3 regions of the Pseudomonas sp. LABIM340 genome follow, and region 3 is predicted to be linked to each of the others. Evidence: predicted binding sites of a transcription regulator. Region 3 holds the regulator's gene; each other region holds the start of a gene.

Region 1 (7,277 bases), 1.7 Mb from region 3:
CGCCGAAGAGGGCGTGCTGCGCCTGAAGGCACCCTCGACCCTGACCATGCGCTGGCTGCTGGCTCGGCTGAGCCGGTTCCGCATGCAGCACAGCGATATCGAGGTGCAGTTGACCAGCGCCTGGATGGACGTGGACCGCGTGGATTTCGTCCATGAGCCCTTCGACTGCGCGGTGCTGCTGAGTTCCGGGCACTTCCCGCCGGACTGGGAAGCCACCCTGCTGTTCCCCGAATGGCTGATTCCCGTCGGCGCGCCCGCGCTGCTGGCGGACGGCCCCTGGGACGCCGGGCGACTGGCCGCGGCCGAGCTACTGCACCCTACGCCCGACCGCCGTGACTGGCGGCGCTGGCTGCAACGCATGGGTCTGGGGGAGAAGGTGTCGCTCAAGGGCGGGCAGGTGTTCGACACGCTGGAGCTGGGTATCGTCGCCGCGACCCGCGGCTATGGGGTTTCCATCGGCGACCTGGTGATGGTCGCCGAGGATGCCAGCCAGGGCCGGCTGGCGCTGCCCTGGCCCAGCGCGGTGGCCAGCGGCGAGAGTTACTACCTGGTCTGGCCGCGCGCGCGCCGGCATCAGGAGCGGCTGCGCCGGTTGCGTGACTTCCTGCTGGCGGAGATGCAGGCCATGCAACTGCCGCCGGTGGACTATTTCGAATAAGCGCCGTCAGTCGCCGCTGCAGCCGTTGGCCCACACCTGGTAGTGCAGCTCGTGCTGCTGGGCCTGGGCGTCTTCGTAGACCATGGCCACCGGCACGATGCCGCAGGCCTGCTGGGTATCGGTGATGGAGATGACCCGGTGCACGTCGGGCCTGTCGTGGGCCGGCACAGTGCCGCAGGCGGCGACGAACAGGGTGGTGAGGATCAGGGCAATCAGCGCTTTCATGGTGTGCTTCCTTCAGAAGAGTTGAATCAGGCGCGTTCGCGCAGCAGCGAGCGGGCGGAGTCGGCCATCACCAGCAGGCCGCCGGCGAGCATCAGGGTGTCCTTGAGCACCAGCCGGCCCGCGCCGGACAGGTAGGGGAAGCCGTGCTGCGCGTCGCCCAGCGCCGGCACCCAGGCCTCGGGCGTGGTGATCAGGAAGGTCAGCGTCACCAGCGGCGTGCCGAACGACAGGAATCCGCCCAGCAGGCCCAGGCGCCGCGACAGCGGGTTGAGCAGCACCAGCAGGGCGATGCTCAGCTCCACCACGCCCAGGCCCTTGGAAAAGCCGTAGGTGTTGTTTTCTGTCTGCCAGGCGCGCTTGTCCACATCCAGCTCGCCCTCGTGGGTGAGGTGCGCGCGGTAATCCTCGGGGTGCTCGTAGAAGAACGACATGAACGGGCTGTTGGCGACGAAGGGCGTGATGCTGTCGGCTTCGTAGGGCACGAATTTCAGCGCGCCGATCCAGATGAACACCACGGCGATGGCGACGCGCATCAGGTTGGCGCCGACGTGGTCGAGGCGGGTCAGCGCCTGCAGGCCCTGGGTGATGGGAGAGGTCATGGGGAACTCCTTGCGAGTCGGTTGAAATCAGGAGTACCCATTGTCGGAATCGCGCCGCTGCGCTTCTTGCGCGTTGTGCTCGGGTTTTTGTCGGTGGATCTCAGATGCGTTTTCGCCGGCCCATGGCTCCGCACCAAGGGAGTACGGAAGCGGGAAAGAAGGGGGTAGCCGCGTTTACTTGGCCGATCCCGCGCGTAATCTGTAGGCCCTTTCCTGCGCGTGGAACGCCATGAACTCCATCGATCGCCTGATCCAGCTCGCCGGCCTGCGTGGCAGCCTCGACCTGCGCTGCCAACTCCAGGGCGACTGGGCGCTGGACCATGAACAGGCGCCGGGCGGCGTGGCGCAGTACCACATCCTGCTGTCGGGGCGTTGCCAGGCGGAAATGCCTGACGGACAAGTCCTTCAACTGAAAGCCGGCGACATCCTGGTCTTCCCCCGCGGCGGCGCGCACCTGTTGCGCAGCCAGGGGCCGAAGGTCAGCCCGGTGCCCGCCCGGGTCAGCCAGGACGGCCTGTTGCCGGTGCATCGCATCGGCAGCGAAGGCGAGGCGCTGGATATCCTCTGCGGCAGCTTCCACTACCAGCGCGACTCGCTGCTGATCGGCGCGCTGCCGGCGTTCCTCAATATCTCCAGCCAGGAGCTGGGCCTGAGTGAGCAACTGGCCGCGCTGGTCGGCCTGCTGCGCGGCGAGGCGGACGGCAACCAGGCGGGCGCGCGCTTCCTGGTCGACGCGCTGTCCTCGGCTCTCTTCACCCTGATCCTGCGCGTCTACCTGCAGGAGTACGTCCCCAGCAGCGGCACCCTGGCGCTGCTGGCCGACAAGCGCCTGAGCCGCGCCTGGCAGGCGATGCTCGACGACCCCGCCCACGAGTGGACCATCGAGGCGCTGGCTGAGCGCGCCAGCATGTCCCGCGCCACCTTCATGCGCCTGTTCACCCAGGTGGCCGGGCTGTCGCCCTGGGCGCTGCTGACGAAAGTGCGCATGGAACTGGCCTACCGCCTGCTGAGCGGCTCGCAGCTGAGCCTCACCGACATCGCCGCCCAGGTCGGCTACCAGTCCCAGGCGTCCTTCACCAAGAAGTTCAAGGAAACCTACGGCGACGCCCCCGGTCGCCTGCGTCGCGCGGTGAACTAGACCAGCCGTCGTCGCCAGCAAAGCCGCGTGGCGCGTATGGATATGTCCTGCCGCCTTCGCGACGCTTTACGTCGCTGCCGTCGCAGAGCTGAAACAGCGCTTTGCTAGGGTCATTGCTGGACTAGTCCAGTGAAGGCCCGCCATGGGCCTTCCCCATACCCACAAGACCACTCGGGGGAATTCCATGAAGCCCATGCGCACCTTGCTCGCCGGCCTGATCCTGGCCGGCCTCGCCAGCACCTCTTTCGCCGCCACCGAACTGAAACACTGGCCCGCGCCGGCCGCCAAGCAGCTCGACGCCCTGATCGCCGCCAACGCCAACAAGGGCGCCTTCGCGGTCTTCGACATGGACAACACCAGCTACCGCTACGACCTCGAGGAATCGCTGCTGCCCTTCCTCGAAATGAAAGGCGTGCTGACCCGCGAGAAGCTCGACCCCTCGCTCAAGCTGATCCCCTTCAAGGACGTCAACGGCCACAAGGAAAGCCTCAACAGCTACTACTACCGCCTTTGCGAAGTCGACGACCTGGTCTGCTACCCCTGGGTCGCCCAGGTGTTCTCCGGCTTCACCCTCAAGGAGCTCAAGGGCTACGTCGACGAGCTGATGGCCTACGGCAAGCCGGTGCCTAGCACCTACTACGAAGGCGACGTGGTCAAGACCATCGAGATCAACCCGCCCAAGGTCTTCACCGGCCAGACCGAGCTGTACAACAAGCTGATGGAGAACGGCATCGAGGTCTACGTGATGACCGCCGCCCACGAGGAACTGGTGCGCATGGTCGCCAGCGATCCCAAGTACGGCTACAACGTGAAGCCCGAGAATGTCATCGGCGTCACCACGCTGCTCAAGGACCGCCAGAGCGGTGCCCTGACTACCGCGCGCAAGCAGATTGCCGAAGGCAAGTACGATCCCAAGGCCAACCTGAACCTGGAGATCACCCCCTACCTGTGGACTCCGGCGACCTGGATGGCCGGCAAGCAGGCGGCGATCCTCACCTACATCGACCAGTGGAAGAAGCCCATCCTGGTCGGCGGCGACACTCCCAGCAGCGATGGCTACATGCTGTTCAACGGCACCGCCGAGAATGGCGTGCACCTGTGGATCAACCGCAAAGCCAAGTACATGGACCAGCTCAATGGCATGATCAAGAAGAATGCCGAAGCCCAGGCCAAGCTCGGCCAGCCGGTCACCGCCGACAAGAACTGGGTGATCGTCACCCCGGAAGAGATCCAGTAAGCGCCTAGCGCTTGCGTAGGAGCGTGGGCGTTCCGGTAGGGCGTATAACGCGCCAGCGTTATCCGCCGTGGTGCTATCGGCGTATAACCCGTTCCGGGTTATACGCCCTACGGTTTTCCGCGAGCTGTCTAACGCCGGTGCCCCCTTTGTAGGAGCGGGCCATGCCCGCGATCGCGAGCATGGCTCGCTCCTACAGGGGAAGTCCGGAGCAGGGGCTTTCGCGCGGAAATGCCCGATGGCCTCGCAGTTCCTGAAGGCCAACGCGCCAATCCGGTAAATCCTCTGCGGGATGCTGGGGAAGGTCCCTACACTTTTCCGGCGTTGCGGTCCTACGAGTCCACTGCTTAGCGTTCCGCCCTGCCACAGTGTCATCGTGGCCGGGCGTGGAAACCCGTGCAGTGTTGTTGTCGCTATATACAGGAGCAATCCGGCACCCGTTCGGTGCCGGGTTCGCTTTGCTGTCCATGGCGGGCCGTGTGAGGCGGACTTCTGTCCGGCCGGCTTTGTGACAACATTGCGCTGGTTTCCACCCTTGCACGGTCCGCCTCCCTCTTTTGGCAGTTCGGGCGGCGGCTTCTTGATTGAGCAAGGAGCTCCAGCATGAACCTTTCGATTTCCCCGGCCGATGACGGCCTGATCCCAACCCTGTTCGTCCGCTACAACCGGCAACTGCGCGCCCTGCTGATCGAGCAGCAGGCGTGGTTCGTGGTCCGCGACCTGAGCAAGCTGATCAACCGCCCCGTCGAAGCCCATCTCATCGGCCGGCTGGACCACGACCAGTCCCGCCGTGAGCGCCTTGCCGGCAGTGCCGAGCCGGAACTGCTGGTCAGCGAGAGCGGCCTCTACGCCCTGCTGCTGATCTACTGCCACCACCCGGAAAACCGCAGCCTGCGCCAATGGCTGACCAACGAGGTTGTGCCCGCCTTGCGTGACCAGTTCAACCACGACTCCCGCCTGCCACGTCGGCGCATGCAGCACCTGCTGGGCGAGTCGCTGCCGGTGATGGATTGGCAAGGCAACCTCTGGCTGCGCTGGCGCGATGCCGTGGGCCTGATGGAAAACCACCTGCGCACCTGACCTGTTTTTGTAGGATGCGTGGAGCGCAGCGATACCCATGCTGCCCGGTGCGCATGCGTTGGATGGGTATCGCTGCGCTCCACGCCATCCTACGTCGTGCTCCCGGCTGCTCTGGTAGCCGTCGCGCATGCGGCGGATAACCCGTTCCGGGTTATGCGCCCTACGGTCCTGCGCTCCACACCATCCTGCGGACTGACTCCGGATTCACACTGTAGGAGCGGGCCATGCCCGCGATCGCGCGCATGGCGCGCGCCTACAGGTGAGCGCTGGAGCCCCCGGCCCAAGCCAAATCCGGGTGAATGACTCAAGTATTGTCACGCGCCGCCGATAGCCTGTGCAGACCGGCGAACCACGCCGGCACTCCCCTCGAACCGAAGCAGGCCGCTCCTCGAACAACGGGCGACGGCCCGCCGTTGCGTGCAGAAGCAGAAAAATGAACCAGCCCCGATCCCGCATCGCCCTGCAGTTGGCGATGGCCCTGGCCGTGCTCCTGATCCTGTTGATCAGCGGCAGCACGCTGTTTGCCTTGCGCTCGTTAGACAGCGCTACCCTGACCACCCGCGAAGAACACCTCGCCAGCGAAGCGCGCCTGCTGGCGGACCAGCTGGAAACCTTCCACGGCACCCTGCGCGAGAGCACCCAGCGCCTCGCCGGCCTGTTCGAGAAGCGCTTCGCCGCTGGCCTGAAAGCGCACACCGATGAGCGCGTGCCGGTCGCCGCGCTGCAAGCCCCGGCGCTGTACCTGGGCGACACCCGCCTGAACGGCGACTTCACCCTGGTCGACGAATTCCGCCAGCTCACCGCCGGTGTCGCCACCGTGTTCGTGCGCGATGGCGACGACTTCGTGCGCATCACCACCTCGCTGATGAAGCAGGACGGCAGCCGCGCCATGGGCACCGTGCTCGACCACAACAGCCCGGCCTACCCGCTGCTGATGCGCGGCGAAAGCTACGTCGGCCGCGCGCTGCTGTTCGATCGCTTCTACATGACCCAGTACACCCCGGTGCGCGATGGCAGCGGGCGGGTGATCGCCGTGCTGTTCGTCGGCTTCGACTACACCGACGCGCAGAAGCGCCAGTTCGACAACCTCGGCCGCTTCCGCCTCGGTCAGGGCGGCTCGCTGGCGCTGCTGGATGAACAGCACCACTGGCTGGTGCCGCCGGCCGGCGCGCGCAACCCCGAACGCGTCGCCGACAGCCTCGCCAGCCTGCTGGACAGCCCCGGCCGCGGCCGCTTCTGGAGCGACAGCCAGGACGACTTCTACAGCGTGGCGCAACCCTTCGCCGGCGGCCCCTGGACCGTCGTCGCAAGCATGCCCAAGGACGAGATCCGCGCGGTGACCTGGCGCGTCGGTGGCCAACTGGCCATGGGCAGCCTGATCGCCATGCTGCTGGCGGTGATCGCCACCACCTGGCTGCTGCAGCGCCGCCTGCGCCCGCTGGGTGACCTGGTGCGCCAGGCCCATGCGCTGGGCGCCGGCGACCTGGGCGCGCGCCTGTCGGTTGCCAGTCATGACGAGATCGGCGACCTGGCGCGCAGCTTCAACCAGATGGGCGAAGCGCTCTCCAGCATGGTCTCGCGGGTGCGCGGCGCGGCGGAGGAAGTGGGGCATTGCTCACGTTCGCTGTCGGGCCTGTCCAGCGGCGCGTACGCCGGCATGGAGCAGCAGTCCGGCGAGATCAACAGCATGGCCGGCGCGGTGGAAGAGTTCAGCGCCACCTCGATGGACATCGCCGACAACATGCGCAGCACCGAACGCATGGCCAGCGAGAACACCCGGCAGACGCGCATCGGCCTGCACTCCATGGACGATGCCTCTGCCTCGCTGGCGCAGATCGCCGGCGCGCTGCAGCAGACCGTGGAGCGGGTGAACCGCCTCGGCACGCGCTCCCAGGAGATCGGCAGCATCGTCGGGGTGATCACTTCGATTGCCGAGCAGACCAACCTGTTGGCGCTCAACGCCGCCATCGAGGCCGCCCGTGCCGGCGAGCAGGGGCGCGGTTTTGCCGTGGTTGCCGATGAAGTGCGCAGCCTGGCGGCGCGCACCCAGGCCGCCACCACGGAAATCTCGCAGATGATCGGCGCCATCCAGCAGGACACCGGCAGCGCCACCGAGACCATCGAGCAGGGCAGCCAGCTGATGCAGCACGGGCTGGCGCTGAACGAGAAGGTCGCTGCGGCACTGGCGGAAATCTCCCAGCAGAGCAGTGCGGCCGGCGAGCAGTTCGCCGCCATCACCACCGCGACCCAGGAGCAGAGCCGCACCGCGACCCTGCTCAGCAGCAACCTGCAGGGCATCGCCCAGGCCAACAGCGAGCAGCGTCAGGTGGTGGCCGATCTGGC
Region 2 (7,277 bases), 2.7 Mb from region 3:
ATGCGCTCGGACAGCCGTCGGGTATTGACGAAAACCAGCGTGGTGCGGTGCTCGCTGGCCAGTTCGGCGAGGCGATCGTAGACCTTGTCCCAGACATCGTGGGACATCACCGCCTCCAGCGGCGCTGCGGGCACTTCCAGGTTCAGGTCGCGTTCGCGGCTGTAGCCGATGTCGACGATGCGGCAGCCCTGGTGACTCCCAACGAGAAAACCCGCCACGGCCTCGATGGGTTTCTGCGTGGCGGACAGGCCGATGCGCACCAGCGGCGCTTCGCACAACGCCTGCAAGCGCTCCAGTGACAGCGCCAGGTGGCTGCCGCGCTTGCTCGCGGCCAGGGCGTGGATTTCATCGACTATCACGCTGCGCGCGCCGGCGAGCATGGCGCGGCCGGAGTCCGAGCCGAGCAGCACGTAGAGCGATTCGGGGGTGGTGACCAGGATGTGCGGCACTTGCCGGCGCATGGCCTCGCGCTCGCGGGAGGTGGTGTCGCCGGTGCGCACCGCAGTGCGGATATCCACCTCGGGCAGGCCCATCTCCACCAGCGCCGCGCGGATGCCGGCCAGGGGCTCCTCGAGGTTGATCCGGATGTCATTGGACAGCGCCTTGAGCGGCGAAACGTAGACCACCGAGGTGCGATCCGGCAGCGCACCGCCGTTCGCCAATCCCTCGCGGACCAGTGCATCGATGGCCGAGAGGAAGGCCGTGAGCGTCTTGCCCGAACCGGTGGGCGCCGCTACCAGGGTCGATTCGCCCGCCTGGATCGCCGGCCACGCCTCGACCTGCGCCTGCGTCGGTGCCGGGAAATGCGCACGGAACCAGCCGGCCACCGCCGGGTGGAAGGCGGACAGCACATCGGCTCGCCTGGTGCGGGATGAGGTTCGAGGAGCGGTCATGCAAACCAATATGGTGGTGCGCGAAGCCCGTCACAAGGACCACTGATCGCGCCTCGCCGCAGGCCGCGCCAGCCGTTACTCTTCGCGCATCCAACCGGCGGAAGTGCACCGATGAGCGACCGTGATCGCGACTACTACTGGGAGCAGGTCAGGCAGCAGAACAAGCAGAAGCCGCCCGAAGGCCCGAAGCGCAACTGGCGAATGCTGCTGAAGCCGCTGCTGTGGTTTCTCATCCCCTTGCTGCTCCTCGCCGCCGGCACCGCGCTGTGGCGCAATCCAGCCAGCCACGCTTGGCTAGCGGAGCGCTGGGTGGTGCTGCAAAGCCGCCTGGGCATGTCCCCTGCCGGCCCACAGGCGGCACCAGCGACCTCTCCCTACAGCGACAGCCCGCGCAAGCTGTCCGACTGCATCAAGCCGGGCAACGTGATCGACGACGAGGTGCGGGCCTGCGTGAAGGGGTATCGGCCGAAGACCTGGTGATTGGCTGGCGTCGGCCCTGCCGACGGATCGCGGGCATGGCCCGCTCCTACAGGTCAGCCGACCAACGCGGGAGCGGGGCTTGTCCGCGGCGCAATCCACAACCAACGGAAACTCTACGTGCAGCGCCCATCTGTAGGAGCGCGCCATGCGCGCGATCGGAACGGCACCAGGCCGATCAGGTGGCGCTGAAAGTATCTGCAGGAACCCCGCCCGAACAGGCGGGGCGTCGGCCGGTCACTTGGCCTTGTAGATGATCCCCGGGCTGCACTGGACCATCTGGTAGTGGTCCGGCAGCGCGTTGAGCGCTTCGGAGGCGCCGAGGAACAGGTAGCCGCCAGGCTTGAGCGTCGCATGGATGCGCAGGAGGATGTCGCGCTTCACTTCGGCCGAGAAATAGATCAGCACGTTGCGGCAGAACACCATGTCGAACTTGCCCAGCGTGGCGTAGCTGTCCAGCAGGTTCAGCGCGCGGAACTCCACACGGCTCTTGATCGGCGGCTTCACCGTCCAGCGCCCCGGCGTCTTCTGGTCGAAGTAGCGCGCCAAGCGCTCCTGCGACAGGCCGCGGCCGATGGCCAGGCTATCGTACTCGCCGGCCTTGCAGGCAGTGAGCATGGAGCCGGACAGGTCGGTGGCGACGATCTGCACGCCCGCCTTCAACTGGCCAAGGTTGGTGCGCTCGAACTCGTCGATGGACATGGACAGCGAATAAGGCTCCTGCCCCGAGGAACAGGCCGCCGACCAGATGCGCAGGCGCTGGCCGGGCGAGGCCTTGATCATCTCCGGCAGCACGCGGTTCTTCAGCACCTCGAAGGGGTAGGTATCGCGAAACCACAGGGTCTCGTTGGTGGTCATCGCATCGACCACCTGCTCGCGCAGCTGGCTGCGCATCTGGATCTTCTGTACCAGCTCGCCCAGGGACTTGATGCCCTGCTGCTCCATCAACTTGTTCAAGCGGCTGGAGACCAGGTACTGCTTGTTGGCGCCCAGGAGGATGCCGCAGGTCTTTTCCAGGAAATCCCGGAACAGCTCGAATTCAGAATTGGTGGATGTCACAGATAAGCCTCTTTGCTCGTGGACGGCTGCCGGCAAAACGACGGCAACTGCCTGACCGGTGCTCAAAAAACCATAGACGATGCGGGCGGCACCGGCGCCACCCGCATCGCGTCACGCCGGCATCAGGCCGTCGCGCCATCCACTGCCTTGATGCGGTCCGACACGCGGGCCGCCAGGTCATCGGGGCGGAACTTGGCAAGGAAGTCGTCAGCGCCGACCTTCTTCACCATCGCCTGGTTGAACACCCCGGACAACGAAGTATGCAGGAGAATGTGCAGATCCTGCATGCGCGGGTCGTGACGGATTTCCGCCGTAAGCGTGTAGCCATCCATTTCCGGCATCTCGATATCCGAGATCACCATCAGCAGATCGCTGCCCGGATGCCCGCCGGCTTCCACCATCTGGTGCAGGTAATCCAGCGCCTGGCGGCCGTCGTTGAGCGCCAGCACTTCCACGCCGACGGTCTCCAGGCAACGCACCAGCTGCTTGCGCGCCACGGAGGAGTCATCCACCACCAGCACGCGCTTGCTCACCGCGCGGGCCTGGGTCTCGGCATCCAGCACGCCTTCGGAGATGTCCTCCGAAGTCGGCGCCACCTCGGCGAGGATCTTCTCCACGTCGATGATTTCCACCAGTTGGTTGTCGACCCGCGTCACCGCCGTCAGGTAGTGGTCGCGGCCGGTTCCCTTGGGTGGCGGATGGATCGACTCCCAGTTCATGTTGACGATGCGCTCCACCGAGTGCACCAGGAAGCCCTGCACCTTGGTGTTGTACTCGGTGATGATCACGAAGCTGTTGGCGATGTCCCGCAGGGCGTGACGCCCCGTGGCCAGCGCCAGGTCGAGGATCGGAATGGTGCCGCCACGGATGTTCGCCACCCCGCGCACCACCTGGCTGGATTTGGGCATCACGGTCAGGCGGGGGCACTGCAACACCTCCTTCACCTTGAACACGTTGATCCCGTACAGCTGGCTGCCGTTCAAGCGGAACAGCAGCAGTTCGAGACGATTCTGGCCAACCAGCTGCGTACGCTGGTTGACCGAATCCATGACTCCGGCCATTGAGCCTCCTGTGCACGCAACGCCGCCCGACTCACGAAGGCGGCATGACCATTGCTTGGATCGTTGCATGAAACGAGCAACGACATTTTTCCGACAGCTGAGACCCGCGCGCGCCCTGATGGCTGCGCTGCTCGGCATGACGGGTGCGCTGACCCTCTCCCCGGCTGGGGCGGAAGGCTTCACTGCGCCTGAGATCCTTATCGGCTCCACCCAGGGCTTTCTTGAGTTCAAGGTGGAAGATTATCTGCAGACCTCGGGCATAGACGCACGCTACGAGATCGAAGTCGCACGCATCGACCCCCGCCTGCGTCTGGCAGAGTGCGACAAGGACCTGACACAGAAGCTGGAAAGCCCGGCGCAGCCCGTTGGTCGGGTCACTGTGCGGGTGCTCTGCGAGGGCAGCTCCCCCTGGACGGTGTTCGTGCCGGCGACGGTCAGGCTGTTCCGTCAAGTTGTCGTCACCACCCTGCCCCTGCAGCGTAACCATGTCGTCGAGGCAAGTGATATCAGCGTCGTCGAAAGGGACGTCGGCCAACTGAGCCTGGGCTACCTGACCGACCCCAGCCAGGTGGTCGGCATGAAGCTCAAGCGCCCGACGGTCAACGACCAGGTGCTGGCACCGGTGTTCCTCGAACAGGCGGCGGCCGTGCGCAAGGGTGACCAGGTGGTGATCCGCGCCAGGACCAGTGCGATCAACGTGTTCATGCCCGGCGAGGCGCTGTCCGATGGGGTAACCGGCGAGCAGATCCGAGTGCGCAACCTGCGCTCCCAGCGTATCGTCAAGGCTCGCGTGGTCGAGCCGGGAGCGGTGGAAGTCACCCTGTAGCGCTCGGCGCCGGGCTTTTTCTGGCATGATGGACGCAGCCCTCTGCAAAATGTGCTCAGGCGCACGAAAATTCGGCCTAAAGTTTCTCTCAAGACGGCCGAAAAGCTTGGCAAGCGTCCAATACCTCCAGAGGTTTCCACCATGGTCATCGACTTCAACCGGCTGAACCCGGCCTCTACGACAGCCAGCACTGGCCGTAGCAGTGCTGCCCAGAGCGGTCGCAGCGAAGCCGCCGCAGAGAATGCCTCCGTCAACGCCCCGGCCAAGAGCGGCGAGTCGGTACAGCTGAGCGACACCGCGCAGCAACTGCAGAAAGTAAGCGATCAACTGAAGGACCAGCCCGTGGTCGACAACGAGAAAGTGGCCCGCATCAAGGCGGCCATCGCTGACGGCAGCTACCAGGTCGACAGCCAGAAAGTCGCCAGCAAGCTGCTCGATTTCGAATCCCAGCGCTGAGTTCACTCAGCGCCTGGTCAACCGCTAGTACGCCGAGCCCAAGATGTCCGATGCCCTGCTTTCCCTGATCAACGGCGACATCGAAGCAGCCAGCAGCCTGCTGCAGCTGATCGACGATGAGTTCCAGGCGCTGCAAGCACGCGACCTGGACCAGTTGCAGAAGCTGCTCGACAGCAAGCTGCCGCTGCTGCATCAGCTCGAGCAGAACGGTCGCATCCGCACCCAGGCACTGCAACAGGCCGGGGTCAGCGCTGACAACGAGGGGCTTGCGCAGATTGCCCAGGCTACCGGCAACGCCGCTCTCACCGCGCGTGCGCAAGAACTCGGCGCCCTGCTCGAACGCTGTCAGGAAGCCAACCAGCGCAACGGCCGCCTCATCCGTTCCGGCCAGACCAGCACCGAGCGCACGCTCGACATCCTGCGCGGCCAGGAAACTCCGCGACTCTATGATCGCTACGGCGGCTCCACCCAGAGCAACCGCCAGCGCCCGCTCAGCCAGGCCTGAACTCCTCTGGCCTGAAGGCCCGCCCTAGGGCAGAATGCCACTATCCGGCCCTGCCCCGTGCACGACTCATAACAAACACAATGGAGACCCGCGGACCGTGTCCAATCTGTTCGCCGAGGAAAATGGCCCTCAACCACCGAAGGTGTTGAAAGCTCCGGTGGAGATCCACGCCAGCCTGAAAATGCTGATGGACAGTAACGATCCCCTGGTAATCACCTTCGAAGGGCGCAGCCAGCGCTTCCAGAGCTTCGTCGTCGAGATCAACCGCGAGCGCAACATCGTTGCCCTCGATGAGCTCATCCCCAACGACGGCGAGCGCTTCCTGCAGAACGGCGAGCAATTCCGCATCGAGGCCTTCCACGAGGGCGTGCGCATCGCCTGGGAAAACACCCAGAACGCTTTCTTCTCCGAGATCGACGGCGCCCGCTGCTACTGGCTGCCGGTGCCGGCCGAGATGCTCTACCACCAGCGCCGCAACGCCTTCCGCGCCCCCGTCAGCCAGGGCCAGCCGGTGGCCGTGGAGATCGGCGGCAGCAAGCTGAAGTCGCCGCTCAAGGGCAGCCTGATCGACATTTCCGCCACTGGCTGCAAGATTCGCCTGGAAGGCAACGCCGCCGAGCGCCTGCAGCCCGGCCAGGTCTATGAAGAATTCACCGCGCGCCTGCCCTTCGGCGCCCTGACCATGGAAGTCGAGCTGCGCCACGTGCACTTCGAGGAAAAGGTCGGCTACAGCTTCGCCGGCATGCGCTTCCACCAGATGAGCGGCCTGGCGCAGCGCAACATCGAACGCTTCGTCTACCAGCTGCAACGCGAAGCCCGGCGCTTCGAGAAGGACGAGCTGTTCTAGTTCGTCCCGGGCGGCAAGCGCTTGCCGCCCTTCCCCTGCCGCCTCACGCGGGCCGGCTTTCTTCCTCGGCTTCTGCTTCTGCCTCCACTTCCGGCTCGGCTGCCGGCGCGCTGTTGTCGTTGCCCTTCATCTGCTCCTCCACGGCCGCTTCGTCGACCCGCGGGTCGAGGGCGGCGGACAGCGGCGAGGACGCCAGGCTGTCCGGCGTGGCGACGTGCTTGACCGGCGCTTCGTCGACCCGGTGCACACCACTGACCTTCTCCGGCTGCACGCGCCAGATGAGGATCAGCGAGCAGGCGCAGACGAAGGCGTAGAGCATGTTGGCGCCGAACAGCTTCATCAGCGCGCCGGCCGCCAGCGGGCCGATACAGGCGCCGACACCGAAAGTCACCAGCAGCATCGCGGTCAGCGAAACGCGGCGCTCACCTTCGACGTGGTCGTTGGAGAAGGCCACGGCCAGCGGATACAGGGTGAACTGCACCAGGCAGACGATGAAGCCCATCGGCAAAAGCCACGCCAGTGAAATCGGCGGCACCGGCAGCAGCGGCAACAGCGCCAGCGGCAACGCCACTATCAACAGCAGGATGGCGGCATTGCGGATCAGCACGGCGCGGTCGATGCGGTCCGACAGCCAGCCCAGCGGCCACTGCACCAGCAAGCCGGCAAAGATGCAGCCGCCCATGAACAGGCCGATTTCCTCGGTACTCAAGCCCTGGCGCACCGCATAGAGCGGCGCCAGACCATAGAAGGCACCCACTACCAGGCCGGACACCAGCACCGTGGTCAGCGACTGCGGCACCCGCTGGATGAAGAAGCGCGGCTCCAGCGGTGCCGGGCGCAGCGGTGCGGGGTGGACCTTGTGGGTGATCGCCACCGGGATCAGCGACAGGGCGAAGCACAGCGCGATCATCATCGGCAGCTCCGGGCCCAGCCCCGGATGCACCACCAGCACCAGCTGACCGAGTACCAGGCCCAGGTAGGACGCGACCATGTAGCCGGCGAACACGGCACCGCGCTGGCGCGCTTCGGCCTGCTCGTTGAGCCAGCTCTCGATGACCATGTACTGGCACATCATCCCCAGGCCGATGGCGACCCGCAGCAACAGCCAGAAGCCCAGCCAGGGCAACAGGCCGATGCCCAGCACCGCAGCGGT
Region 3 (7,277 bases):
CTCGTAGTCCATGGTGATCACGTCGGGCTTGAGCGCCAGCGCCTGATCGATCGCCTCGCGGCCATTGGTTGCCGTGCCGACCACCTGGATCTGCGGGTCAGCCGAAAGAATCTCCGAGACGCGGCGGCGGAAGAACCCCGAATCGTCCACCACCAGGACTTTGACAGCCATAGACACTCCTGAAAAAAACTTCTTCCATCACACGGGCGGGCGCGGGGTCGTCCCACGTCCCGCCCATGGCGGTCAGATACGACGGGCGTAGCGCTTGAGCATGCTCGGCACGTCGAGGATCAGCGCAATGCGCCCGTCCCCGGTAATAGTCGCCCCCGCCATGCCCGGCGTGCCCTGCAGCATCTTGCCCAGCGGCTTGATCACTACTTCTTCCTGGCCCACCAGCTGGTCGACCACGAAGCCGATGCGCTGGGTGCCCACGGAGAGGATCACCACGTGGCCCTCGCCCGGCTCGTCATACTGCGCGCCCGGCACCAGCCAGCGCTTGAGGTAGAACAACGGCAGGGCCTTGTCGCGGACGATCACCACTTCCTGGCCATCGACCACGTTGGTGTTCGACAGGTCGAGGTGGAAGATCTCGTTGACGTTGACCAGCGGGAAGGCGAAGGCCTGGTTGCCCAGCATCACCATCAGGGTCGGCATGATCGCCAGGGTCAGCGGGACCTTGATGACGATCTTCGAGCCCTGGCCCTTGGTCGAGTAGATATTGATGATCCCATTGAGCTGGGAAATCTTGGTCTTCACCACGTCCATGCCGACACCGCGGCCGGAGACGTCGGAAATCTCGGTCTTGGTCGAGAAGCCCGGCGCGAAGATCAGGTTGTAGCAGTCGGACTCGGAGAGGCGATCGGCCGCGTCCTTGTCCAGCAGGCCCTTCTCCACAGCCTTGGCGCGCAGAACGTCCGGGTCCATGCCCTTGCCGTCGTCGGAGATCGACAGCAGGATGTGGTCGCCTTCCTGCTCGGCGGACAGCACCACCTTGCCCGAACGCGACTTGCCGGCGGCCTCGCGCTCGTCGGGGCCTTCGATGCCGTGATCCACCGCGTTGCGCACCAGGTGCACCAGCGGGTCGGCCAGGGCCTCGACCAGGTTCTTGTCCAGGTCGGTCTCTTCGCCGATCAGCTCGAGGTTGATCTCTTTCTTCAGGTTGCGCGCCAGATCGCGGACCTGGCGCGGGAAGCGGCCGAAGACCTTCTTGATCGGCTGCATGCGGGTCTTCATGACCGACGACTGCAGGTCGGCGGTGACCACGTCGAGGTTGGAGACGGCCTTGGCCATCGCCTCGTCGCCGCTGTTCAGGCCCAGACGCACCAGGCGGTTACGCACCAGCACCAGTTCGCCGACCATGTTCATGATCTCGTCCAGGCGGGCGGTGTCCACGCGCACGGTGGTTTCCGCTTCGTTGGCCGGCTTTTCTGCGGCGGCAGCGGCGGGCTTGGCCGGCGCAGGCTTGGCGGCAGCGGTCGGCGCCGGAGCGGGCTTGGGTGCGGGCGCAGCAGCCGCTTTGGGCTGTGCAGCGGGTTGTGCATTGGAGGGCGCAGCCGCGAACGCTTCTTCCTTCGCGCCGGTGAACTGGCCCTTGCCATGCAGCTCGTCGAGCAGCTTCTCGAATTCGTCGTCGGTGATGTTGTCGTCGCCACCGGCAGCCGGAGTTTCCTCGGGCTTGGTCTGGGCAGCGGTTTCGACGGGAGCGGCGGCTTCTTCCTTAGCGCCGGTGAACTGACCCTTGCCATGCAACTGGTCGAGCAGCGCTTCGAACTCGTCGTCGCTGATCTCGTCGCCAGCACCGACGGCGGGCGCCTCGGCAACCGGTGCCGGAGCCGCGCTGACGGGCTCCTTGGCAGCAGCGCTGAACTGGCCCTTGCCGTGCAGCTGGTCGAGCAGTGCTTCGAACTCGTCGTCGGTGATGTCGTCGCCACCGCTGCCAACCGGTGCGGCAGGCGCTTCGGCGGCGGGCTCGAGGGCATCCATCAGTTGTTCGAACTCAGCGTCGGTGATGTCGCCATAGGCGGCCGCAGCGGCCGGGGCCTCTTCCACGACAGGCTCGGCAACAGCCGCAGCGGGAGCTTCGGCAGGAGCGGCGTTCGGATCCGCCAGGCGCGACAGCGCAGCCAGCAGCTCGGGAGTGGCCGGCGTCGGCTCCTCCGCGTCACGCACCTGCTGGAACATGACGTTGACGGTATCCAGCGCCTGCAGCATCACGTCCATCAGCTCGGCATCCACGCGGCGTTCGCCCTTGCGCAGCATGTCGAACACGTTTTCGGCGATGTGGCAGCACTCCACCAGCGCATTCAGCTGGAGGAAGCCGGCACCACCTTTGACGGTATGGAACCCACGGAAGATTGCATTGAGCAGGTCCATGTCATCCGGGCGGCTTTCCAGCTCGACCAGTTGCTCGGACAGTAGCTCGAGAATCTCGCCGGCCTCCACCAGGAAGTCCTGGAGGATTTCGTCATCGGCGTCGAAGCTCATTCGGTGCTCCCTCTACAGCGTCAGCGGACGCTTAAAAACCAAGGCTGGACAACAGGTCATCGACATCGTCCTGACCGGATACGACGTCCTTTCTTGTATCGGCAGCAATCTGCGGACCTTCACCCTTGGACGATCTTTCTTTTTCCACCGCGTCGCGCATGCTCTCGTGGTCATGCTCGATGCCGGCGTAGCGATCGACCTGCCCCGCCATCCAGACCAGCTTCACCAGGTTCGACTCGACCTCGGTCACCAGCTTGGTGACGCGCTTGATCACTTGCCCGGTAAGGTCCTGGAAGTCCTGCGCGAGCAGGATGTCGTTCAGGTGCGCGGAGAGCTTGCGGCTGTCCTGGGCGCTGATGTAGAGGAACTGCTCGACACGCTTGGCCAGGTCACGGAAGGCCTCGGGGCCCAGCTCGCGACGCATGAAACGCGACCAGTCTTCCTGCAGCTCCTTGGCCTGGGTCTCGATGTGCATGACCACCGGGGTGCACTCTTCCACCAGGTCCATGGTCCGATTGGCCGCTTTCTCGGTCATCGTCACCACGTAGGACAGGCGATCAGTCGCGTCGGCAATCTGCGAGACTTCCTGGGCGCGCGGGGAGCTGGGATCGATCTGGAAGTTGACGATGGCGTTGTGCAGCTCGCGGGTAAGCTTGCCTACCTCTTGGTAGAGCCCGCGATCACGCGCCTGGTTGAGCTCGGAGATCAGCTGCACGGCGGTCTGTACGTCGCCCTGCTCGAGGCAGTCGACCAATTCGCGCGCGTGTTTTTTCAGGGTCGACTCGAAGTCACCCGCGGATTCGTTGAAATCCATGACGCCCTCTTGGTCAGCCTCAGCTGCCGACCCGCTCGAAAATCTTCTCGATCTTTTCTTTCAACACCTGAGCGGTGAAAGGCTTGACCACATAGCCGTTGACCCCGGCCTGGGCCGCTTCGATGATCTGGTCGCGCTTGGCTTCAGCGGTGACCATCAGTACCGGCAGGTGCTTCAGACGCTCGTCGGCGCGGACCGCACGCAGCAGGTCGATGCCGGTCATGCCGGGCATGTTCCAGTCGGTAACGAGGAAGTCGAAGTTGCCGCTGTGCAGCATCGGCAGCGCAGTGGTGCCGTCGTCGGCTTCTGCGGTGTTGGTGAACCCCAGGTCCCGCAGGAGGTTCTTGATGATGCGCCTCATCGTGGAAAAGTCGTCCACGATGAGAATTTTCATGTTCTTGTCCAAACCTGCCTCCATCGATACCAAACGCGCCCTGGCGGGCGTGCCGTCAATTCATCGAGCGTCGTGCGCTCTTTGCTGTGGGCGCGTCAAAGGAACGTCACCCAAAAATTCGTAAGCCTATAACTTGCCTAAGGAAAATCCCTTCAGCACCGCCTCTCAGAAGCAGCCGACGCGAAACTACCCGATGCTCAGCGAGCGCGCCACTCCGCCAGTCGCGAACGCAGGCGCGCGGCGCACTGGCTGTGCAGCTGGCTGACGCGGGACTCGCTGACGCCCAGCACTTCGCCGATCTCCTTGAGGTTGAGTTCCTCGTCGTAGTACAGCGCCAGCACCAGTCGCTCGCGCTCGGGCAGCTTGGTGATGGCGTCGGCCAGGGCCGCCTGGAAGCGTTCGTCTTCCAGGCCGTGGGACGGCTCGTTGTCGTGGTGCGAGGCGTCTTCGGCAAAGCCGCCGCCCTGGTCGCCGTCCTGCAACATGTCATCGAAGCTGTACAGACGGCTGCCCTGGGTGTCGCTGAGGATGCCGTAATAATCTTCGAGGCTCATATTGAGTTCGGCAGCAACCTCCTGATCTTTAGCGTCACGTCCGGTGCGCGCTTCGACGGTGCGGATGGCGTCGCTGACCATGCGGGTGTTGCGGTGGACCGAACGCGGGGCCCAATCGCCCTTGCGCACCTCGTCGAGCATGGCGCCGCGGATACGGATGCCGGCGTAGGTTTCGAAGCTCGCGCCCTTGCCCTGATCGTATTTCTTCGCGGCCTCCAGCAGGCCGATCATGCCGGCCTGCATCAGGTCCTCCACCTGCACGCTGGCCGGCAGACGGCCGAGCAGGTGGTAGGCGATGCGCTTCACCAGCGGGGCGTGTTTCTGGATCAGCAGTTCCTGGGAGTTGTGCGCCTGTGCCTTGCTGTACATACGCGCTCCGGAGGCCGCGGTCATACGGCCGAACCCGTGGGATGTTGCACCAGGCGCTCGACGAAGAACTCCAGGTGCCCTCTTGGGTTGGCCGGCAGCGGCCAGCTGTCGACCTTCTGCGCCACCGCACGGAAGGCCAGGGAAGCCTTGCTGCGCGGGAACGCCTCATACACCGAACGCTGCTTCTGCACGGCCTTGCGCACCGACTCGTCGTAGGGAATGGCGCCGACGTACTGCAGCGCCACGTCCAGGAAGCGGTCGGTGACCTTGGTCAGCTTGGCGAACAGGTTGCGGCCCTCCTGAGGGCTGTGGGCCATGTTCGCCAGCACGCGGAAACGGGTCATGCCGTAGTCGCGGTTGAGCAGCTTGATCAAAGCGTAGGCATCGGTGATGGACGTGGGTTCATCACAAACGACCAGCAGCACTTCCTGGGCGGCACGGACGAAGCTCACCACCGAGTCGCCAATGCCGGCGGCGGTGTCCACCACCAGCACGTCGATGTTGTCGCTGATGTCGCTGAATGCCTGGATCAGGCCGGCGTGCTGCATCGGCGTGAGGTGCACCATGCTCTGGGTGCCCGAGGCCGCCGGGACGATGCGGATGCCGCCGGGTCCCTGGAGGATCACGTCACGCAGGTCGCATTCGCCTTCGATGACGTCGGCCAGCGTGCGCTTGGGCGACAGCCCCAGCAGCACGTCGACGTTGGCCAGGCCCAGGTCGGCATCCAGCAGCATGACGCGGCGGCCGAGATCGGCCAGCGCCAGCGACAGATTCACCGACACGTTGGTCTTGCCCACGCCACCCTTGCCGCCGGTGACTGCGATTACCTGAACGGGATGCATACCCATATCAATACCTTGTCTCGTCGTTCGACCGTCACGCATCGGCGTTTCGGCTAATCCGGCTGCAGTGCTCTACCGCCTCCGGCGCTCGCGGATCGTCTTGCAGAGCATCCGCATCGCTTGGGCGGCTCAACCGGCCACCCCACGCCCCACCCGGGGCTCACAATCTTCAGCTGGCGCGACGCACCGGCTGTTGGTAAAGGCCGGCGAACATGTCCGCCATGGCATCCTCGCAAGGCTCTTCGGGCGATTGCAGGCTCACCGCGCGGCTGACCAGTTGGTGCGCGCGTGCCACATGCAGATCGTCCGGGATCTTCGGCCCGTCAGCCAGATAGGCTACCGGTAGATGCTGGCTGATAGCCAGAGCCAGAGCTTCGCCGAGGCTTCCCGCTTCGTCCAGTTTGGTCAGGATGCACCCGGCCAGCCCACAGGAACGATAGTTCTGCCAGGCGGACTTGAGTACCTGGCTCTGGCTGGTCGCGGCCAGCACGAGGTAATTCTTCACGTTCAGGCTCAGCGACGACAGCGCTTCGAGCTGCATGCGCAGCGCCGGATCGTTGGCGGGCAGGCCGGCGGTATCGATCAGCACCAGACGCTTGCGCGCCAGCGGTGCCATGGCCTGGATCAGCGACTGGCCCGGATCGACCAGGGTCACCGGCACATTGAGAATGCGGCCCAGCGTCTTGATCTGCTCCTGCGCACCGATGCGGAAGCTGTCCATGGACACCAGCGCGATGCTCTGCGCGCCGTACTTCAGTACGTAGCGGGCGGCCAGCTTGGCCAGGGTGGTGGTCTTGCCCATGCCGGCCGGGCCAACCAGGGCGATCACACCGCCCTGCTCCAGCAGGTCGATTTCCGGGGTATTGATCGAGCGCGCCAGGTGCGCCAGCAGCATGCGCCAGGCCTGCTTCGGATCGGCGATGGAAGCCACGCGCTCCAGCAGGTTGCGCGACAGGTCGGCCGGCAGCCCCATGCGTTGCAGGCGACGCCACAGGCCGGCTTGTTTCGGACGCTGGTTCTGCAGCTGGTTCCAGGCGATGGAGCCCAGCTGCACTTCGATCAGCTCGCGCAGGCCGTTGAGCTCGAAGCGCATGGCTTCCAGCGCCTGCTGGCCGACAGTGGGCGCCGCCGGGGCAACCGGTGCATCCATGGCGGCGGCCAGGGTTTCGGCGGCGCTGCGACGCGGCTTCTCGGTGCCGTACATTTGACGGTCGCCGCGCACGCTATCGCTGGCGCGGGTCGGAGCCGACAGGTCAGCCTTGGCCTGGGCGATCTTCGCCTGGGTCTTGCGCAGCTCGGCTTCCAGCGCCGGGTTCGGCTTGCTGGCCGCCACCGGGGCCTGGTAATCCAGCGCCGCGGTCAGCTCTACGCCACCCGCGACACGGCGATTGCCGATGATCGAGGCGTCCGGGCCCAGCTCGTCACGGACCAGTTTCATGGCCTGACGCATATCAGCGGCGAAGAAGCGTTTTACCTGCATGGCCTGCGACCTCAATCAATTCTGCCCAACAGTGGCAACGATCGTGACTTGTTTGTTGTCGGGGATTTCCTGGTAAGCCAGCACATTCATGGTGGGAACCGCCATCCGGGCGAATCGCGACATCATCGCGCGGATGGGACCTGCCACCAGCAGAATCGCCGGCTTGCCGAGCATCTCCTGACGCTGCGCCGCTTCAACCATCGAGCGTTGCAGCTTTTCGGCCATTCCGGGTTCCAGCAACATGCCTTCTTCGGAGCCCTGTCCGGCCTTCTGAAGACTATTGAGCAATATCTGTTCCAACCTGGGCTCCAGAGTGATCACAGGCAGCTCCGGCTCTAGT

Evidence for each region. The regulator FliA, encoded in region 3, starts transcription of late flagellar genes. The targets are predictions, from matches to a motif close to CTAAAGTTTNNNNNNNNNNNGCCGNTAA.
Region 1: a site for FliA is predicted at 5,238-5,265, ahead of ABKS89_RS29280 (methyl-accepting chemotaxis protein). Genes of this name have one in related genera too.
Region 2: a site for FliA is predicted at 4,393-4,420, ahead of flgM (flagellar biosynthesis anti-sigma factor FlgM). Genes of this name have one in related genera too.

The regions. Positions count from the first base shown of each region.
Region 1 covers NZ_CM200227.1:6,357,424-6,364,700, reverse strand. The annotation lists gene ABKS89_RS29310 (LysR substrate-binding domain-containing protein) at 1-658, shown strand, start outside; gene ABKS89_RS29305 (DUF2790 domain-containing protein) at 665-883, opposite strand; gene rclC (reactive chlorine resistance membrane protein RclC) at 910-1,482, opposite strand; gene ABKS89_RS29295 (AraC family transcriptional regulator) at 1,712-2,620, shown strand; gene pchP (phosphorylcholine phosphatase PcpP) at 2,805-3,857, shown strand; gene ABKS89_RS29285 (BRO-N domain-containing protein) at 4,458-4,934, shown strand; gene ABKS89_RS29280 (methyl-accepting chemotaxis protein) at 5,368-7,277, shown strand, end outside.
Region 2 covers NZ_CM200227.1:1,979,899-1,987,175, reverse strand. The annotation lists gene ABKS89_RS09335 (Lhr family helicase) at 1-893, opposite strand, end outside; gene ABKS89_RS09330 (hypothetical protein) at 1,005-1,373, shown strand; gene cheR (protein-glutamate O-methyltransferase CheR) at 1,608-2,429, opposite strand; gene ABKS89_RS09320 (chemotaxis protein CheV) at 2,552-3,490, opposite strand; gene flgA (flagellar basal body P-ring formation chaperone FlgA) at 3,627-4,316, shown strand; gene flgM (flagellar biosynthesis anti-sigma factor FlgM) at 4,458-4,772, shown strand; gene ABKS89_RS09305 (flagellar protein FlgN) at 4,816-5,277, shown strand; gene ABKS89_RS09300 (flagellar brake protein) at 5,375-6,124, shown strand; gene ABKS89_RS09295 (MFS transporter) at 6,168-7,277, opposite strand, start outside.
Region 3 covers NZ_CM200227.1:4,696,264-4,703,540, forward strand. The annotation lists gene ABKS89_RS21450 (protein-glutamate methylesterase/protein-glutamine glutaminase) at 1-171, opposite strand, end outside; gene ABKS89_RS21455 (chemotaxis protein CheA) at 244-2,484, opposite strand; gene ABKS89_RS21460 (protein phosphatase CheZ) at 2,516-3,298, opposite strand; gene ABKS89_RS21465 (chemotaxis response regulator CheY) at 3,318-3,692, opposite strand; gene fliA (RNA polymerase sigma factor FliA) at 3,890-4,639, opposite strand; gene fleN (flagellar synthesis regulator FleN) at 4,636-5,463, opposite strand; gene flhF (flagellar biosynthesis GTPase FlhF) at 5,627-6,937, opposite strand; gene flhA (flagellar biosynthesis protein FlhA) at 6,953-7,277, opposite strand, start outside.